3 regions of the Paenibacillus rhizoplanae genome follow, and region 2 is predicted to be linked to each of the others. Evidence: riboswitches for the same ligand, from Rfam matches in the RefSeq annotation. Region 2 holds a riboswitch; each other region holds the start of a gene.
The links. A riboswitch is a leader RNA that binds a small molecule or an ion and turns the genes downstream of it on or off. The one in region 2 is predicted to bind cyclic di-AMP.
Positions count from the first base shown of each region.

Region 1 (5,418 bases), on a different contig from region 2:
GTGGGCGAATCTGCCGGAGGAATCGAAGCAGGAGGTCTGGGAGGCGCTTGCGGAGGACCTGTTCTACGCACTGGGCAATGAACCGGTCATTCAGGTGGGCAGCGGAGTTGTAATGTACGATAAAGAAACACACCGCATTAATATTTTACTGGGCGATGAGGATCTGGCTTCGGTGGTTCTTGTATAAGCAGGCGGAATTGTGGCAGCGGGTTTGTTCCGGGCTTCCGGCCATGTTAAAATTGGAAGTGGAGTACTAATTGCCGGGATGTCAGAATACACTTAATCAAAAAATCTTTGGCCTGGCACATCCCTTGGACTTTTAGAAGCTGAGGGATGTTTTATTTAACTTAGCAAGGGAGGAAACGAATTGCAATTAACTGAGGAAGAACTGCAGGAGCAGATCAGCAAGCTTGAGGGCTGGAAGCTGGAGAGGGATAGGCTGGTACGCAAATATATGTTCAATGAATATATGAAGGGAATTGCTTTTGTGGATGAGGTGGCTGCCATTTCGGAGGCCTTTGACCATCACCCGCATATCACCATTGATTACAAGACCGTTGTGCTGCGGATGGCTGCAGATGTAGAGAAGCTCGATCTCCGCCAGGCTCGTGAATTTAATGAGGCGTTTGAGAAGAACCGCTAGAGGACAAGGCCCTTATGAAGACGACAGGAATACCTGATCAATAGAAATGCCCGTGCAAGGATTATTCGATATCCTTGTCACGGGCATTATGCATAGGAATGAAGAGCGTGGTGAGTACAGGTTGCGGATTATTTCTTCTCGGCCAGCCATAAGGCTACATTCGCAATCTCTTCAGGGGCCAGCCTGTCTTTGAAGGAAGGCATCTGGCCGCGTCCCTTGGTGACTATGCTGTAGATCTGCGGCGCGTCATGCGATGCACCCTCCTGTTGCAGGCTAGGTCCTGCACCGCCCTGAAGCTGGTCACCGTGGCAGGAGATACAGTTGGCCTTCACTGTCGCCTCTGCGCTCGCAGCATCAAGCACAACCTCCGGCATGGTCGGTTTGTTCTGTTCTGCCACCTGGGATTTGCCGGGCAAGGTAAACATTAAGATTACTGCAAAGGCACAGGCGGCAAAAAACAAACCGCTCATGATCCATTTCTGCATCTGCATCCGTCCCTCCATGTAAGCTGCTGTCTCCATTATAGCGGATGGTGAAGTGTTATCATAGTATTTGTGTCAAAAAAATGAACACATATGATCCATTTTTTTGAAAATACCTCCGTCCCCGGTGTTATTCCTCATAGACCATGCAGTAAAAAGGCTTATTGCCGGTCGGAGTGCGGCGTTCATAGGTATCCGTTATGGTGAAACCGCATTTCTGGTAGGCGCGGATGGCGCGCTGATTCCAGGTCAGCACCTCCAGATCGATCTCGCGCTCCGGGTAACGGGCCCGTGCTGCCTGCACAATAGCCTTCATGAACAGATGCCCCATTCCATGACCGCACAGATCGGGCCGCATTCCGACACCAAGCCGGACTACCCCCTCCATCGGAAAGAGCTGGGCGAAGCCGCACAGATCCCCCTGTCCGTTCACTACAGATACATATTGCCTACTTCGCAGCTGCGGGTCTCCGAACTCTACGCCCAGCGCCTGCATCTGCTCCCAGGACATCCACCCGTAAATATTATACGGAGGTTTGTAGCTCCACTCACAGATCTCAGCGGCATGCTGCGGTTCCATAGGTACAACATAAAAGGTTAGCGGGGAGCTAATCATAAGCGGGCGGCCTCCTTTCCGGGACAATGCTTTTTACTATATTATATATATTTTATGAAAAGGCGGAATGGGTGTTTTACAAATATAGAGCAGGGTAAGTAATTTTATAGACAAAAAAAGCCCTTCTCCAAGATTTCGGCAAAAATCTCGGAAAAGAGCGTAGGTTACAAAGGTTTATTGTACATCGTCGTTGTCTTGGGAATCCGAAGCTACAGTCTTGTAGGCATCTGTACTCATGATCCGTTTGGCGCCAACGTAGCGGTTGACGTAATAGCTGTCATTCAGCGAACTGATGGTTACACCACGTGAGGAAGAGGCATGAGCGAAATCGCCGTCACCGACATAAATACCGACATGGGACACGCCTTTACCGTTTGTATTAAAGAATACAAGATCGCCTGGTCTCATCTCGTCGCGGGACACGGCAGAACCCATCTGATACTGGGAGCCGGATTGATGGGGCAGGTTAATGCCGATCTTATCAAAAACAAACATTGTAAATCCGGAGCAATCAAACCCGTTAGTCGATGTACCGCCGGACACGTATTTGGTTCCGATGGTTTTGTCGATCACTTTATCCATTTTGGAATCCGCGAAAGCGCTTCCTGCTCCGATGGTGAAGATAATGGACAAGCTTAGTACTGCGGCTGCTAGCTTCTTCTTCAAAAGTAAGTACCCCTTCCAATGCCTACGAGGTTAGCTTAAGGGTTCGGTTGAAGGTCCCCTATGACCCCTCTTAGAATAGGAGGTCAATTCACCCAAAGTGGTTCCCCCGTTTCCCTAAACTCATTAGGGAACTCGGCATAACTGTTGATTAGGATTAGCTGTTCATTCAATACATGACAAAACCTATATTAAAAGCGATTCAATAATTACAAAAATGTTACTAAAAGCTCACTGCGATAATTGTAGCAAAGACTAAGTCGCTTGGCAATCACTTATAACATATTAATGCATCTTTTTTGCTGTTTTTTAGAGTTATAGACCTTCCGAAAGACTCATATCTATGCGCCGGGGCTATTTTATATGATTTTTTTCTTTGTTTTTGCAGGAAAATGCTGTTTCAAGGCTGCGGATTCGGTGTAAAAGGTAGAATAAGGAAAAGGAAAAACCCGGAAATGATTACGGCAATAATCATCCCGGGCTCGTATAAGTTACATTTAGTTGTTAGAGGCAGAAATATTCGGGGTATGCTTCAAGGGTTCTAAGGTTCAATCGTAAGCGACAGCTTGGTAGGCTGTTGTGCTCATTACTCGTTTGGCACCAACGTAGCGGTTGGCCCAGTAGGACTGGCTCATCGAACTGATGGTTACACCACGTGAACTCGAGGACTGTGCAAACTTCCCGTTTCCAACATAAATACCGACATGGGATACTCCATTGCCCAGGGTATTGAAGAACACGAGATCACCTGAACGCAAATTGCTCTTGGATACAGTGGTTCCTACTTTGTATTGTGCTTTGGAGGTACGGGGCAAGGTAAGCCCAACATTCTTGAATACGTACTTGGTGAATCCGGAACAATCGAAGCCGTTGGTGTTAGTGCCCCCGGTTTTATATGACGTTCCAATGGTTTTTGAAATCACAGTATCCATCTTGGAATCTGCGAAGGCACTGCCTGCTCCGAGTGTGAATACCATCACAAGACCCAGCGCTGCTGCGGTGCATTTTTTCTTGAAGTTCTGAATAATCAAAAGATGTACTCCTTCCAGGGCCTGCGAGGTTAGCTTAAGGATTCGGTAGAAGGTTCCCCTATGACCCCTCTAAAGCGAGATCAATTCACCCAAAATATGGTTCCCCCACTTCCCGGTGCAGGGAATTCGGCGTTATGTGCACCAGAACAGTGACTTATCGGCAATTAGTTAATTTTCATTGGTTACGGTAAATTCTGTTTGAAAGATTACAACTTTGTTACTAGTAGTACAGGCATCATTGTATCAGAGGTTTTACCGTTTTGCAAATGCTTTTGTCCTTCGCTTCAAGAAAAAAAGAGTCCTGCTCCCTGCTTTGAGGGGCTGTGACTCTTTTTAGTATGCCGTTTTGACAGCTTATTATTGTGGAAATGATTTACTGGACCAGAGGTGGTACTGGGCAGCGATTCCCCACATATTGAACAGCGTGGAGGGCAGCGGAGCTGCCTGGCGGAGCATAAGGGCCGGCAGCCCCGGGTACAGCAGCGCAGAAGCACTGCAGAGGAGGAGCACCGCTAGGCTTCCCGCCCCCAGTATGATGGATATCCCAATGGAAGGCAGCAGCACCTTCAGGCAGATCAGCATCGAAGAGAACATGCCGGTACCGGCGGTATAGCCGAATTGCATATAGAGCAGAAGCTTGCGGACAAGGAAGAGATAGAGCAGCCAGCCCAGCACATAAGGCACCAGCTTCAGCAGGAGCGGGACATCGAGAACACCGCTGAGCAGATGACGGTACATACGCGGAAGCAGCCAGTAGAGCGGCAGGAGGGTTAGCGCCCATTCTGCGAGACTGAACAGCAGTACAGGCAGCCCATACTTTTTCATTCCGGGAAAAAAGAACAGTCCCCGCGCCCCGGCGCGTTCCTGGTGAAGCTCATGCAGCAGCCCTGCGCGGATAAAGGGGGTCAGCAGCAGCCGGAGCACCGTCAGCGCCAGCAGCAGCCACAGCCAGTGCTGGACGGCGGGGTCGGTGCGCAGGGCAGTCTGCCCTTCGATATAATACAGCAGTCTGCCTATCCCGCTGCCGCCGGCATTCGCATCCGGATAGCGCAGCAGGACGGGAACAACCGCGCTTTTAATAAATTTGTACAGGAAATATCCCCAGAACAGCCGGTAGATAAATAGCAGAATCAATATATAGAACTGCTCTTTCATGCTGATCCAACCGCGGGTTATTGAACTTTTCACCATTCCTTCACCTCACCAGACAAGAGTTCCGAGCAGGGTTTCAAGCAGAGTAGATGCGCTAAGCGTCCAGCGGGAGAGTGTGCGCGGCTCAAGCTCCGCCATTCTGAAATTATTAAGATGCCTGCTCTCCAGCAGAATGGAATGTCCCGGATCGATCTCTGCGGAGACCAGCGGCGCTTTATACGCTAACTCAAAGGAGGTAGCCTGACCCTCGCCGTTCCAGTATTGCTGCACGGTGTACCCGTCTGCGAAGGTGAATTTCACGGGAACATCAGGGTACAGGCTGCCCTTATTGCTTACATCGACTACAGCGTTATAGCGGCTCCCCCCGCCGTCGCTGCCATCTCGATTGACCGTGAGCCTGATATCATCAACTGCGAAATCGGGTGCACCCCCACCGTAGACATACCGCTCAAAATAAGTCTGCCAGGATTGCTTGGTCACTTTCTCCACAACCTTCTGGAAGTCGGCAGTGGACGGATGCTTGAAGCGGTATTTGCGGGCATAGGCGTCGAGGATGGCGTCCATATTCTTGGTTCCTGCTATTCGCTCGATATCCTTCAGCACCAGCTTGCCCCGGATATACACATTGCGCGTGTAGGCATCATCGCCGCTGTATTTCCAGGTCTCCAGCTTAAGCGGCTGTGAGGAGGAGACCAGGCTGGACTGCAGCGGGAGGCTTGAGGCAACGCCGTATTCCTGTTCCATCAGCCGGTCTTCAGCATACGAGGTGAAGCTCTCATCGAGCCAGGCTTCTTCGAATTCATTGCTGGCCACCAGACCGTAGAAATATTG
Region 1 is NZ_JBHUKY010000002.1:15,221-20,638, forward strand. It holds gene ACFSX3_RS00310 (hypothetical protein) at 1-187, shown strand, start outside; gene ACFSX3_RS00315 (4a-hydroxytetrahydrobiopterin dehydratase) at 368-643, shown strand; gene ACFSX3_RS00320 (c-type cytochrome) at 772-1,128, opposite strand; gene ACFSX3_RS00325 (GNAT family N-acetyltransferase) at 1,256-1,741, opposite strand; gene ACFSX3_RS00330 (C40 family peptidase) at 1,916-2,407, opposite strand; cyclic di-AMP (ydaO/yuaA leader) riboswitch at 2,412-2,555, opposite strand; gene ACFSX3_RS00335 (C40 family peptidase) at 2,953-3,381, opposite strand; cyclic di-AMP (ydaO/yuaA leader) riboswitch at 3,439-3,577, opposite strand; gene ACFSX3_RS00340 (hypothetical protein) at 3,793-4,626, opposite strand; gene ACFSX3_RS00345 (M1 family aminopeptidase) at 4,636-5,418, opposite strand, start outside.
Region 1: it holds a riboswitch for cyclic di-AMP, as region 2 does, so the genes downstream of both, ACFSX3_RS00330 (C40 family peptidase) here and ACFSX3_RS01185 (3D domain-containing protein) in region 2, are expected to answer to the same signal.

Region 2 (5,418 bases):
GATCCTCCAGCGGGGAATCCGCCAGCAAACGGAACTCCGTGCCTTTAATGACTGCTCTATTCTGCAATATATTGTCTACCCGGAAGGTCACATCGCCGCCATAGGATTTACGAATGACCAAGTCTCCTAGATTCATCACAACACCACCTCTACCCCATGTTATGGGCAAAGGCCCCGGTTGGTTCATCCCCCGGGAGGGTTTTCTGTATTCTATGCGATGCCTGCGGCCAGAAGAACCGCACTGAGCCGTGCATATTCTTCAATGCTAAGCGTCTCGCCGCGCCGTGAGGGTTCAATACCGGCCTCAGAGAGCAGCGCCTCCAGGCGCTCACGCCCTTCTTCCGGGAAGAAGCGGGCCTTAAGATTATTAGCAATCGTCTTGCGCCGCTGGGTAAAGGACGCCTGAACCACACCAAAGAAATGCTTCTCGTCCGCTACCTCCACCGGAGGACGCTCTCTGACCTTCAGCCGGATCACAGCCGATTCCACATTCGGCTGCGGGATGAACACGGTACGCGGCACCATACAGACCAGCTCAGGCTCGCTGTAATACTGAACGGCAATACTCAGACTGCCGTACTCCTTGCCGCCCGGAGACGCTGCCATACGCTCAGCAACCTCCTTCTGAATCATCACCACGATATTATCCAGCGGCAGCTTCTCTTCCAGCAGCTTCATGAGTATAGGTGTGGTCACATAATACGGCAGGTTAGCTACGACACTAACCCGGTCCCTGCCGGCGAAATCCTCAGCGAACAGCTCCTGCAAATTCACCTTCAGCACATCGTCATTGCGGATCTTCACATGGGGATAGGGCGAAAGGACGTCCCTGAGGATAGGAATCAGCCTGCGGTCAATCTCCACCGCAGTGACGGCCCCGGCCGTCATCGCCAATCTTTCCGTCAGGGCTCCGATCCCCGGTCCAATCTCAAGCGCACCGGCTGTGCTGTCCAGACCGGCGGCATCCACTATTTTGTCCAGAATATTCTGATCGATCAGAAAGTTCTGGCCCAGGCTTTTTTTGAAGGAAAATTTGTAACGCTGAATTATCGCTTTGGTTCTTGTTGGGGACGAGATGTTCTCGGTACCACTCATGAAGTAATGCCTCCCTGATCAATTTGGGCGAGGGCCTGCGCGAACTCCTCGCGGGTAATGCCGAACATCGCCAGACGTTTGTACAGCTGCTTGCCATTGCAATAACCGATACCGAGCAGATTGCCCAGCTGCATTCTGCGCTCTGCGGCGCGGGGATGCACCATTAGCCCTCCGGCCATGAGCTCATCCAGCCCGATGATGACCGGCGCCCCCTCGAAGGAGGTATGCACATGCTCCAGCGCATGGCGGATGGCCTCAGGCGAAGCGTTCTCTATCCCGATATCCCCTTTGCGGGTTGCATCCTTCTCCGGGATGAAGGCATGCTTGCACCCCGGTACCTTGGCCGCGACAATTTTGCGGATCCGCTCCCCGGCATGATCCGGGTCCGTAAGAATGATTACGCCCCGGCGCTGCATGGCAAGCTGGATCTTGGCAATGACCTTGCGGTCCACTGCCGAGCCCCCGGTTTCGATCGTATCTGCCTCTACCGCCCGCTTAACAGCAACGGTATCGCTTTTCCCTTCAACCACAATCAGCTCTTTAATCATAAATAATGTTACTCCTTACTCCAGAACGCAAAAAGAAGAGGATTCGCTCCCCTTCTTTTTGGCTAAAGAATGTATAAGTGATGAGCGGCAGCTCTCTAAAATTTCGTAAGTGCTTCCCTCACTATATCGTATTAACCGTTAATTTGCAAAAGACTTTACGTTTAGTTCAGCTCCGGCTTCACAGGTCCGATCACATAGAGTGTCCGCGACTTACGTCCGAAATTACGGGCATGGCTCAGTGAATCGTAATAGACATCCACCTTGTTGCCTTTGATGGCACCGCCGGTATCCTCTGCTCGGCGAAACCCTAATCCTTCAATGTACACCCACCAGCCGATTGGTATAATACTTGGATCTACAGCTATAGTGCGGCCTTCCGTTACGCGTGTGCCGGAGGCGGTACGTGTTCCAATACCCGGTTCTTGCGAGGAATACGCGGTCATGGATACGTTCTTAATCATTCTTTTGTACTCAAAATCCACACCAGCTTTACTGGTAACATTGCTGGCCTTTGCACTGGCTTTAGATGACTTGGAGGTTGTTACAGGTTTGGAAACTTTGGCAACAACAGGAGCGGGCTTAGGAAGCGGCTTGGTACCAATGGCAATGACTTTGTCCTTGGTAACCGTCTGTACTTCTTTGCCGATCATGCGCATGGTGGCCAGCTCGCCATCTTGATAAATCTTCTCGATGTGCTGGATCATTACGCCCGGCTTGCCTGCCTGTGCAACTCTTACGGTTCCCTTGGTCAAAGAGGGGTCTGCTGTCTTGATTACCCGGAAAGGCAAATTGGTTGTCCGTTGAACCACATGCTTGTTAATCCGGACAATTTTGATTTCCATGTCTGCAGATACTGCGGTTTCTAGCGAAGGGTAAATCTTGTCTAAGCCTTCCAGGCTGAGGCCCAGTTTGCCAATGGCCTGACCAATGGTATCCTCGGTCGTAAATAACGTCTCGGTCTTCCCGTCTACGGTAAGAGCGAACTTTTGCGCAGTGTTAATCACGATACGGTCGCCGTCTTTTATTTCATCACTAAGGCCAATAGATAATTCATCATGCGCCTGCAGCGAAATCTGTTCCTTAGCCAGCACATCACTGAACAGCGTTTCCCGCGTCTCCAGTGTCTGTACCTGTCCGTCTATTACTAGAGTAATTTCCTTTTTGCTCTGACCGTGTACGTACAGCAGAATTAACAGTGCGATAACAATCGATACCACACCGGCAAGTAAAACTACGCGGGGATTTACTTGCTTCAACCGTAATGCGATAGACCTGCTGGATGATTGCGAATCATGGGATACCTCTGGTTGGAATACGCCCACTCTCTCCATCCTCCTTACATAGCCCCGTCGTCTAAGTTATATCAAGGTGACTGTATCACTTCTGACGAAACTAGGTTTGAGATTGCAACAGGATACGCCCGCATTGCTTCAGCGTTTCCTGCTCATGGATCGCCTGCTCGGCATAGTTACTCCGGATATCTGTTATACAACAGTATGCCGGGAGCATCCGCGTTATTCAAAACAAAAAAAGCCTAAAAAGAGTTCATGGAGGACTCTTTCGTGGCTTCTCCGGTGTCAAAAACGCGGGAATGCTTATGCACGAGGTTTCCTCTCTTACTTGCGCTTACGGGGTTAGCTGTCGGGTTCGGGCATAAGAGAGACGCCCTATCTCAGGTCACCCGCTCACGGCGGTTGCCCTCAAATTCACCCCAAAGACCACGTAAAGAAATCAAATAAAGTCTGCGGCAATTCTGTGTTGTACTCTCATACGTTCATGCGGCAGAGCATTATTGGTTCCCCCGTTCTCCATCCGGAGACTCAGCGAGACGATCCATGAAAAAGTGACTGTCACAGTTACAACAGCTCACTGCACTGAAAAGATGATATCCTGTTTTGATACATGTTGTAAAGGACGATTCAACCACGTTTACGTAAAAAAATGATTAAAATATTGTAATAATCGGCCGTTTTTCGGTCATAAAAGTTTAATATATCCGCTATACTTCATTTTTCATCACTTTTACTCTCATTTTCAGAGTATACCAAATCGTTCCAGTGCGTTCGCATACGTAATTTCCGCCAATTCCTGTAATTCAATCCCTTTTATTGCCGCAGCTGCCTCCGCTACCAGCCTCACATGAGCGGTCTCATTTCGCTTGCCCCGGAACGGGTGCGGAGTCAGATATGGGGAGTCTGTTTCGATGAGAAGCCGGTCCAGCGGAGTCTGGGCAAGCACCTCTTTGGGTACCCTGGCATTCTTGAACGTAATCGGTCCTCCAAAAGAAAGATGGAAGCCCAAATCAAGACACATCTTGGCACTTTCCCAGCTGCCGGAGAAGGAATGCATAACGCCGCCAACCTCGCCCGCCTTTTCCTCACGGAGAATACGGATGACATCTTCATGAGCATCACGGTTATGAATACTAATTGGCATCTTCAGCTCACGGGCAAGCCCGATCTGCTTGCGGAATACTTCATGCTGCACTTCCTTAGGGGAGGTGTCCCAGTAATAATCAAGCCCGATCTCACCGATGGCGACCACCTTGGGATGAGCACACAGGGAGGCGATCCACTCCAGGTCTCCGTCCTTCATACTGATCGCATCCTGGGGATGCCAGCCTACGGCTGCATAAATATAATCATATTTCTCGGCAAGCTGCATGGTGGTCGGTATCGTTTCCCGGTTAAAGCCGATGTTGATCATTTTGCTGACTCCGGATTCCAGTGCTCTGGCAATGACCTCTTCGCGGTCTTCGTCGAATTGTGGAGCATCCAGATGGGTATGTGTGTCGAATAGCTGCATTACATTACATCCTTTCGGCTTGTGATTCTATCTATAATTCCAGAATTCCAGGCTTGATCTGATTATTTGGCAAAAATCTCTGCGATAGACGGCGGCAGCTGTGGAAGGGCTTTCTGCAGCCTGTCCTGCGGAAAATACAGATGGTATCTGCCGCGGTGAATGCCGCTGATAGAGCGTACAATATCCGAAACCTCGGAGATTTCCCTCAACTGGTCATACTTGTCCAGAAGCAGAATCTGCTTGCTGTCAAACCCGTCTCCCGGACGGAACACATCATAAGGAAGATCGGTGGGGAAATCAATTTCCAGGTCATAATCGGGCCGCAGTCCGGCACCGTCGAAGCTGCGGCGGATTTCGTCAATGGTGCCGGAATCCAGATGCTCCATCTCCACATATTTATACAGTTTACGATGGATAAACCGGCTGCACAAGTCGCTCAGAATGTCATCCTCCTCCAGCGTCCACTGCATGAAGGCAGTCTGCATCAAGGCTTCATCGAGCAGCAGATACTGAGCTACCGTCACCTCTCCGCTGAACAGATCACTCAAGGGCTCGATCATGAATCTGAAGGCATACTCCTGCTGCACCAGCTCCTTGGCCCGGCGGAGAATCTGCCGCAGAATAATCTCAGAGCTGCGGGTTACCGGATGGAAATAGACCTGCCAGTACATCTGGTACCGTGACATCAGATAATCCTCAATCGCATGCATCCCTGATTCCTTCACCACCACCCGGCCGTCATAAGGGCGAAGCATCCGCAGAATCCGGTCGATGTCTATGGTTCCGTAATTCACCCCTGTATAATACGCATCCCGCAGCAGATAATCCATCCGGTCCGCATCCAGCGGTCCTGACACCAAATTGACAACAATTTCATGCTCATAGGTTTTGGAGATGACCGAAGCCACTTTACCAGGGAAATCTTCCGCCACATCGCGCAGAATAGCCGTGATCTCCGTATCCTCCAGAA
Region 2 is NZ_JBHUKY010000004.1:45,794-51,211, forward strand. It holds gene yabG (sporulation peptidase YabG) at 1-136, opposite strand, end outside; gene rsmA (16S rRNA (adenine(1518)-N(6)/adenine(1519)-N(6))-dimethyltransferase RsmA) at 211-1,095, opposite strand; gene rnmV (ribonuclease M5) at 1,092-1,643, opposite strand; gene ACFSX3_RS01185 (3D domain-containing protein) at 1,805-2,965, opposite strand; cyclic di-AMP (ydaO/yuaA leader) riboswitch at 3,252-3,479, opposite strand; gene ACFSX3_RS01190 (TatD family hydrolase) at 3,678-4,448, opposite strand; gene ACFSX3_RS01195 (HD domain-containing protein) at 4,511-5,418, opposite strand, start outside.

Region 3 (5,418 bases), on a different contig from region 2:
CACTTCTATCTGCCTGTACTCGGGGATACGGAGCTGGCGACTGCCGTCCTGTTTGATCTTGGCGTATTCCTGGCCGTAGTCGGTGTGACGATGACCATCATTTTATCGATCGGAGGGGAGAAGAAATGGAACTCGTAATGGCGGTAGCGGTCGGAATTCTCTTCATGATCGGTGTTTATCTGATTCTCTCCAAAAGCCTGCTGCGCATTGTGCTGGGAACCTCCTTGCTGACGCATGGAGTCCATCTGCTGCTGCTCACGATGGCCGGGCTCAAAAAGGGTGCAGCCCCTGTACTAGGCAAGGCGGATACCTATGTTGATCCGCTGCCGCAGGCGCTGATTCTAACCTCCATCGTCATCAGCTTTGGGGTCACAGCCTTCTTTTTCGTACTCGCATACCGGTCTTATCAGACGCGGGGTACTGATGAAATGGACAGCATTAAGGAGGACAACGAATGAGCAATCTATTGGTGCTCCCGATTCTCATTCCGCTGGCTACGGCTGTCATCCTGATTTTTCTCAAAGAGAAGATCCGGCTTCAGCGCGTGATTAGTGCGCTCAGCGGTCTATTGAATATTCTGATTGCGGTGCTGCTGGTTACACGTGTCCATTCAGAGGGCATACAGACCCTGCAGATGGGGGGCTGGCTCCCTCCGTATGGCATTGTATTTGTGGGGGATATGTTTGCTGTATTGCTGGTAATGATGGCTTCGATCGTCAGTTTTGCGATTCTGTGCTACTCCTTCAGCAGTATTGGAGAGCAGCGGGAGCGGTTCTATTATTATACGTTCTTTCAGTTTTTGCTTGTCGGGGTATACGGTTCGTTTCTTACCGGGGATATATTCAACCTGTTTGTCTTTTTTGAGGTCATGCTGATTTCTTCTTATGCGCTCATCTCACTCGGAGGGACCAAGCTTCAGCTAAGAGAAACGTCGAAATACCTGCTCATCAATATTGTATCCTCAACACTGTTCGTAGCTGCGGTAGCTTATCTCTATGCAGCGGTAGGAACACTCAACATGGCGCATCTGTCCCAGCGTATCGCTGAAGCGGGACAAGGCGGCGTGCTTAATGTGATTGCTATTTTGTTCTTGATTGTATTCTCCCTGAAGGCCGGGCTGTTCCTGTTCTTCTGGCTTCCAGGGTCCTACAGTGCACCTCCGGCGGCTGTCAGAGCGTTGTTCGGTGCCCTGCTGACCAAAGTAGGACTCTATGCAATCATCCGCACCTTCACGTTGCTGTTCGTGAACGATCCCGGCTTCACCCATGACTGGATCGCCTGGATGGCTGCTGCTACCATGATCCTGGGCAGCCTGGGGGCAGTGGCTTATAAGGATATCCCGCGGATTCTGAATTATAACATCATTATCAGCGTTGGATTTGTAGCCTTTGGAATCGCTGCAGGGACTGCAGATTCAATGAATGGGGCAGTCTTCTATCTGTTGCACGATATGCTGGCCAAGGGACTTATGTTTATTCTGGGCGGGATGATTATATCCGCAGCCGGAACGGACCGGCTTGGAAGTATGGGCGGGATGATCAGAAAGTATCCGCTTCTCGGCTGGATGTTTTTCATTCTGGCACTCGCCCTGGTGGGGATTCCGCCGCTTAGCGGTTTTGCCGGCAAAATTATGATCCTCCGCGGAGCGTTGTCAGAGGGGATGCTTACGTTGTCTCTAATTGGTCTGGGGTCAAGTTTTATGGTGCTGTTCTCCCTGATGAAGGTGTTCCGGCTGGCATTCTGGGGAAATGAACCCAAGGAAGAGCAGCCTAAGGTGAGCTTGAAGGCTGCTTCGGCTGTGGCTGCCGGCTTGCTGCTGCTTGTGATTGCAATGGGGATCGGGGCGGAGGTTGTGTATACTTATGTATCGCAGGCTGGTGACGTTCTGGCTTCACCTGCGCTATATATAGAAGCCATAATGAAGGAGTAGAGGAGATGGCCTTACAATTCCTGTTTAATCTGTTGATTGCCTTTCTGTGGATGGCGATAAATAATAATAACTCCGGTTCAACCTTCGTTGTAGGTTATCTGCTGGGCATCGGGCTTTTACTGTTATTTAGGAAATCCAGGTCCCAGTCCCGGCCATTCTATCTCATACGTATATGGGCTGTACTTAAGCTCCTGCTGATCTTTGCCCGTGAACTTACGGTTTCGAATTTCGTGGTCATAGGTCATATTATCCGTCCAAAACTGGCTATACGTCCCGGTATCTTTGCTTATGAGACTGCTTTGACCACGCCCTGGGAAGTTACACTGCTCTCGTGCCTGATTTGTCTGACACCGGGAACCCTGACCCTGGATGTTTCCAAGGATGGCAAGACGCTGTACATTCATGCAATTGATATTAAAGATGCAGAGCTGCTGGTCACGCAGATTAGAGGCACTTTCGAACGAGCGATTAGGGAGGTGACCCGTTAATGATCCCAGTTATGCTAACCGTGGCCATGATCATTCTGGCTCTGGCGATGCTGGCCTGCCTGTTCCGTCTCCTGAAAGGGCCAACCCGCTCCGACAGGGTTGCCGCACTCGATTCGATAGGCATTCATGTACTTGCTATGATAACCGTCTTTAGTATGCTGCTGGATACCCAGGATTTTATAGAAGTCATCCTGGTTATCGGGATTCTGACGTTTATTGGTACTACGGCACTGGCCAGATATATTGAACGGGGAGCCGTTATAGAGGATGGAGGGAACCCCAATGACAGGTGAACTGATTAGCTCTATTCTTGTGGTAATGGGCGCAGTCTTCTGCGGCTTAAGTGCCTTCGGCTTAGTACGGCTGCCCGATGTGTATCTGCGTTCACATGCTGCTACCAAAAGTGCAACCTTCGGGGTACTCTGTTTGCTGACAGGAGGCTTCCTGTACTTTTGGTTCAAAGACGGAACGGTTAACGTCAAGCTTCTGCTGGCGATTGTATTTGTATTCATCACTTCACCGGTAGCAGGTCATTTAAATGGCCGGGCTGCCTACCGTTCCGGAGTGCCCCTATGGAAGGGAAGCGTTCAGGATGACCTGAAGTCACTGAAGGAAGAAAGTAAGGAAACGTCTGTGAAATAATAGTTAATCGCTGAATTCCTTATAGGAAGCGGGGGAACCAGGTTACATGGGGTGAATCTCGGAAAAAACGAGTAGGGCTACTTTCAGGCCCGAATCCGGCAGCTAACCCCGCAAGCGTTCATGAGAGGATGCACTATATATGCCGTATATTGAATTGAATGGAACATCGCTGTATTATGAGATGTCGGGCAGCGGTCTGCCCATTGTTTTTATTCATGATTATTCGACCTCTCATCATCTGTTTGAGCCGCAAGCGGATTATTTCAGCAAGCGTGTCAAAGTGATCGTATTCGATTTGAGAGGGAACGGACAATCGGGTAAAATGGATGTGGAGATCAGCCGGATCGTAGACACACAATGTGAAGATTTGAAGCTGTTATTGGATGCTTTATCTGTAGAGAAGGCTGTTATCGTAGCTTGTTCCAGTGGTGCTGTGCTCGCCCAGAAATTCGCCTATCTGTACCCTGAACGGGTAATGAATATGGTATTGGTGGACAGTTATTTTCAGGAGGATTACACGGCGAGAGGCAGTAAAATGAAAGGAATCTTTGAGGTCTGCGCATGGGCGGCTCATTATCTTCCTGCCGAAATGTTCATCCGTTCCTTGCGCATCACCTACAATAAATGGCTCTCGGCTTATCATATTCTCAGGAAAGAGCTTGTGCATGAACGGACAACGGAATTAATTAAGCAGCGGCTGGCACTTAGACAAACGGACAGCTACGGGTTCGCATTACGGCTGCAGATTCCTGTTCTTGTTGTATCCGGGAATCAGAATGAATGGGCGCTGGAGCAGGTGATAAGAACAGCCGGCAAGTATCCGTCTGCCCGTCTGGCGATCCTTGAGGATGCGATGTATCCGACTCATCTGTGTCAACCCCAGCTCTTCAACCGTATATTACTGGATTATCTTAGGGAACAGCATAGTTTTCAGCGGGCGGCAGCTGGCAACTAACTTGAATTATAATGGGAGCCAATGATATGTTCTTTAACAAAATCTCATCCTTCATCACAAAACTCAAACTGACCTCATCCAGAATCATTTTACTCGGTTTTGCAGTCCCTATACTTCTTGGTACAGTGCTGCTGGCCTTGCCGATATCTTCGTCCAGCGGACTTAGTATAGGATGGCTGGCAGCACTGTTTACTTCGACTTCAGCCGTATGTGTAACGGGACTCGTTGTACTTGATACCGGTACCGACTTTTCTCATTTTGGACAGATGATCATCTTACTTCTGATTCAAATTGGCGGATTGGGATTTATGACATTCAGTGTTTTGATTGCCGTGATCATGGGGAAAAAGATTGGACTAAAAGAACGTCTGCTTATCCAGCAATCATCTAATTCTGTAACAACACAAGGAGTCGTGCGGTTATCACTCAATATCTTTCTCATTTCATTTATCGTGGAGACAACTGGAGCTATAGTGTTGGCCCTTCGATGGGCCCATGAACTAGGAACAACAAGGTCCATTTATTATGGAATATTCCATTCAGTGTCTGCCTTCAATAACGCCGGATTTGGATTATGGCCAGACAGTCTGAGCCGCTATGTGGGTGACCCGTTAGTTAATATTGTTATCTCTTTTTTGTTTATCATCGGCGGGATTGGATTCACGGTGATTCTGGATCTGTACCGGAAAAGAAGATGGAGAGCTCTCTCCTTTCATACAAAAATAGTTTTAATTACCTCTGGGCTCCTTTGTATGGCAGGGTTTTTGGTGATTTTTGCGATTGAACTCTTTAACACGAAAACATTCAGTACTCTCTCATGGAGTGAAAGAACTTGGGCGGCATATTTTCAGGGTGTTGTTACCCGGACAGCCGGCTTTAATTCCATCGATATTGGAGCAATGCTCCCGGCTTCACAATTTTTCATGATTTTCCTGATGTTTGTAGGGGCTTCGTCCGGATCGACTGGAGGAGGTATAAAAACGACCACTTTTGCTGTACTCATGTTAAGTATCGTCTCAACGATTAAGGGGAAGACAGATGTGCAACTGCTTAAAAAACGCATCTCTCAGGATATCATATTCAGGGCACTGGCAGTAATGACCATATCCCTGGGTGTAGTTCTTACAGCCACCTTTCTTCTATCCATTACAGAATATGCTCATCCTAAAGACTTCCTGGCGCTTCTCTTTGAAGCAACCTCTGCATTTGGAACCGTAGGAATGTCTATGGGAGTAACGCCAGAGCTTTCGCCACTGGGAAAATGCATCATCATAATTACAATGTACATAGGGAGACTAGGGCCCTTGACTTTAGCTTTAGCACTGGCACAAAAAAATGTGAAGCAAAAATATCGGTATCCGGAAGATAAGCTGCTTATTGGCTAAAGTTTACTGAACAGATAT
Region 3 is NZ_JBHUKY010000003.1:14,507-19,924, forward strand. It holds gene ACFSX3_RS00415 (Na+/H+ antiporter subunit A) at 1-138, shown strand, start outside; gene ACFSX3_RS00420 (Na(+)/H(+) antiporter subunit C) at 126-458, shown strand; gene ACFSX3_RS00425 (Na+/H+ antiporter subunit D) at 455-1,930, shown strand; gene ACFSX3_RS00430 (Na+/H+ antiporter subunit E) at 1,936-2,418, shown strand; gene ACFSX3_RS00435 (Na(+)/H(+) antiporter subunit F1) at 2,418-2,711, shown strand; gene mnhG (monovalent cation/H(+) antiporter subunit G) at 2,701-3,060, shown strand; cyclic di-AMP (ydaO/yuaA leader) riboswitch at 3,059-3,192, shown strand; gene ACFSX3_RS00445 (alpha/beta fold hydrolase) at 3,200-4,015, shown strand; gene ACFSX3_RS00450 (TrkH family potassium uptake protein) at 4,042-5,400, shown strand.
Region 3: it holds a riboswitch for cyclic di-AMP, as region 2 does, so the genes downstream of both, ACFSX3_RS00445 (alpha/beta fold hydrolase) here and ACFSX3_RS01185 (3D domain-containing protein) in region 2, are expected to answer to the same signal.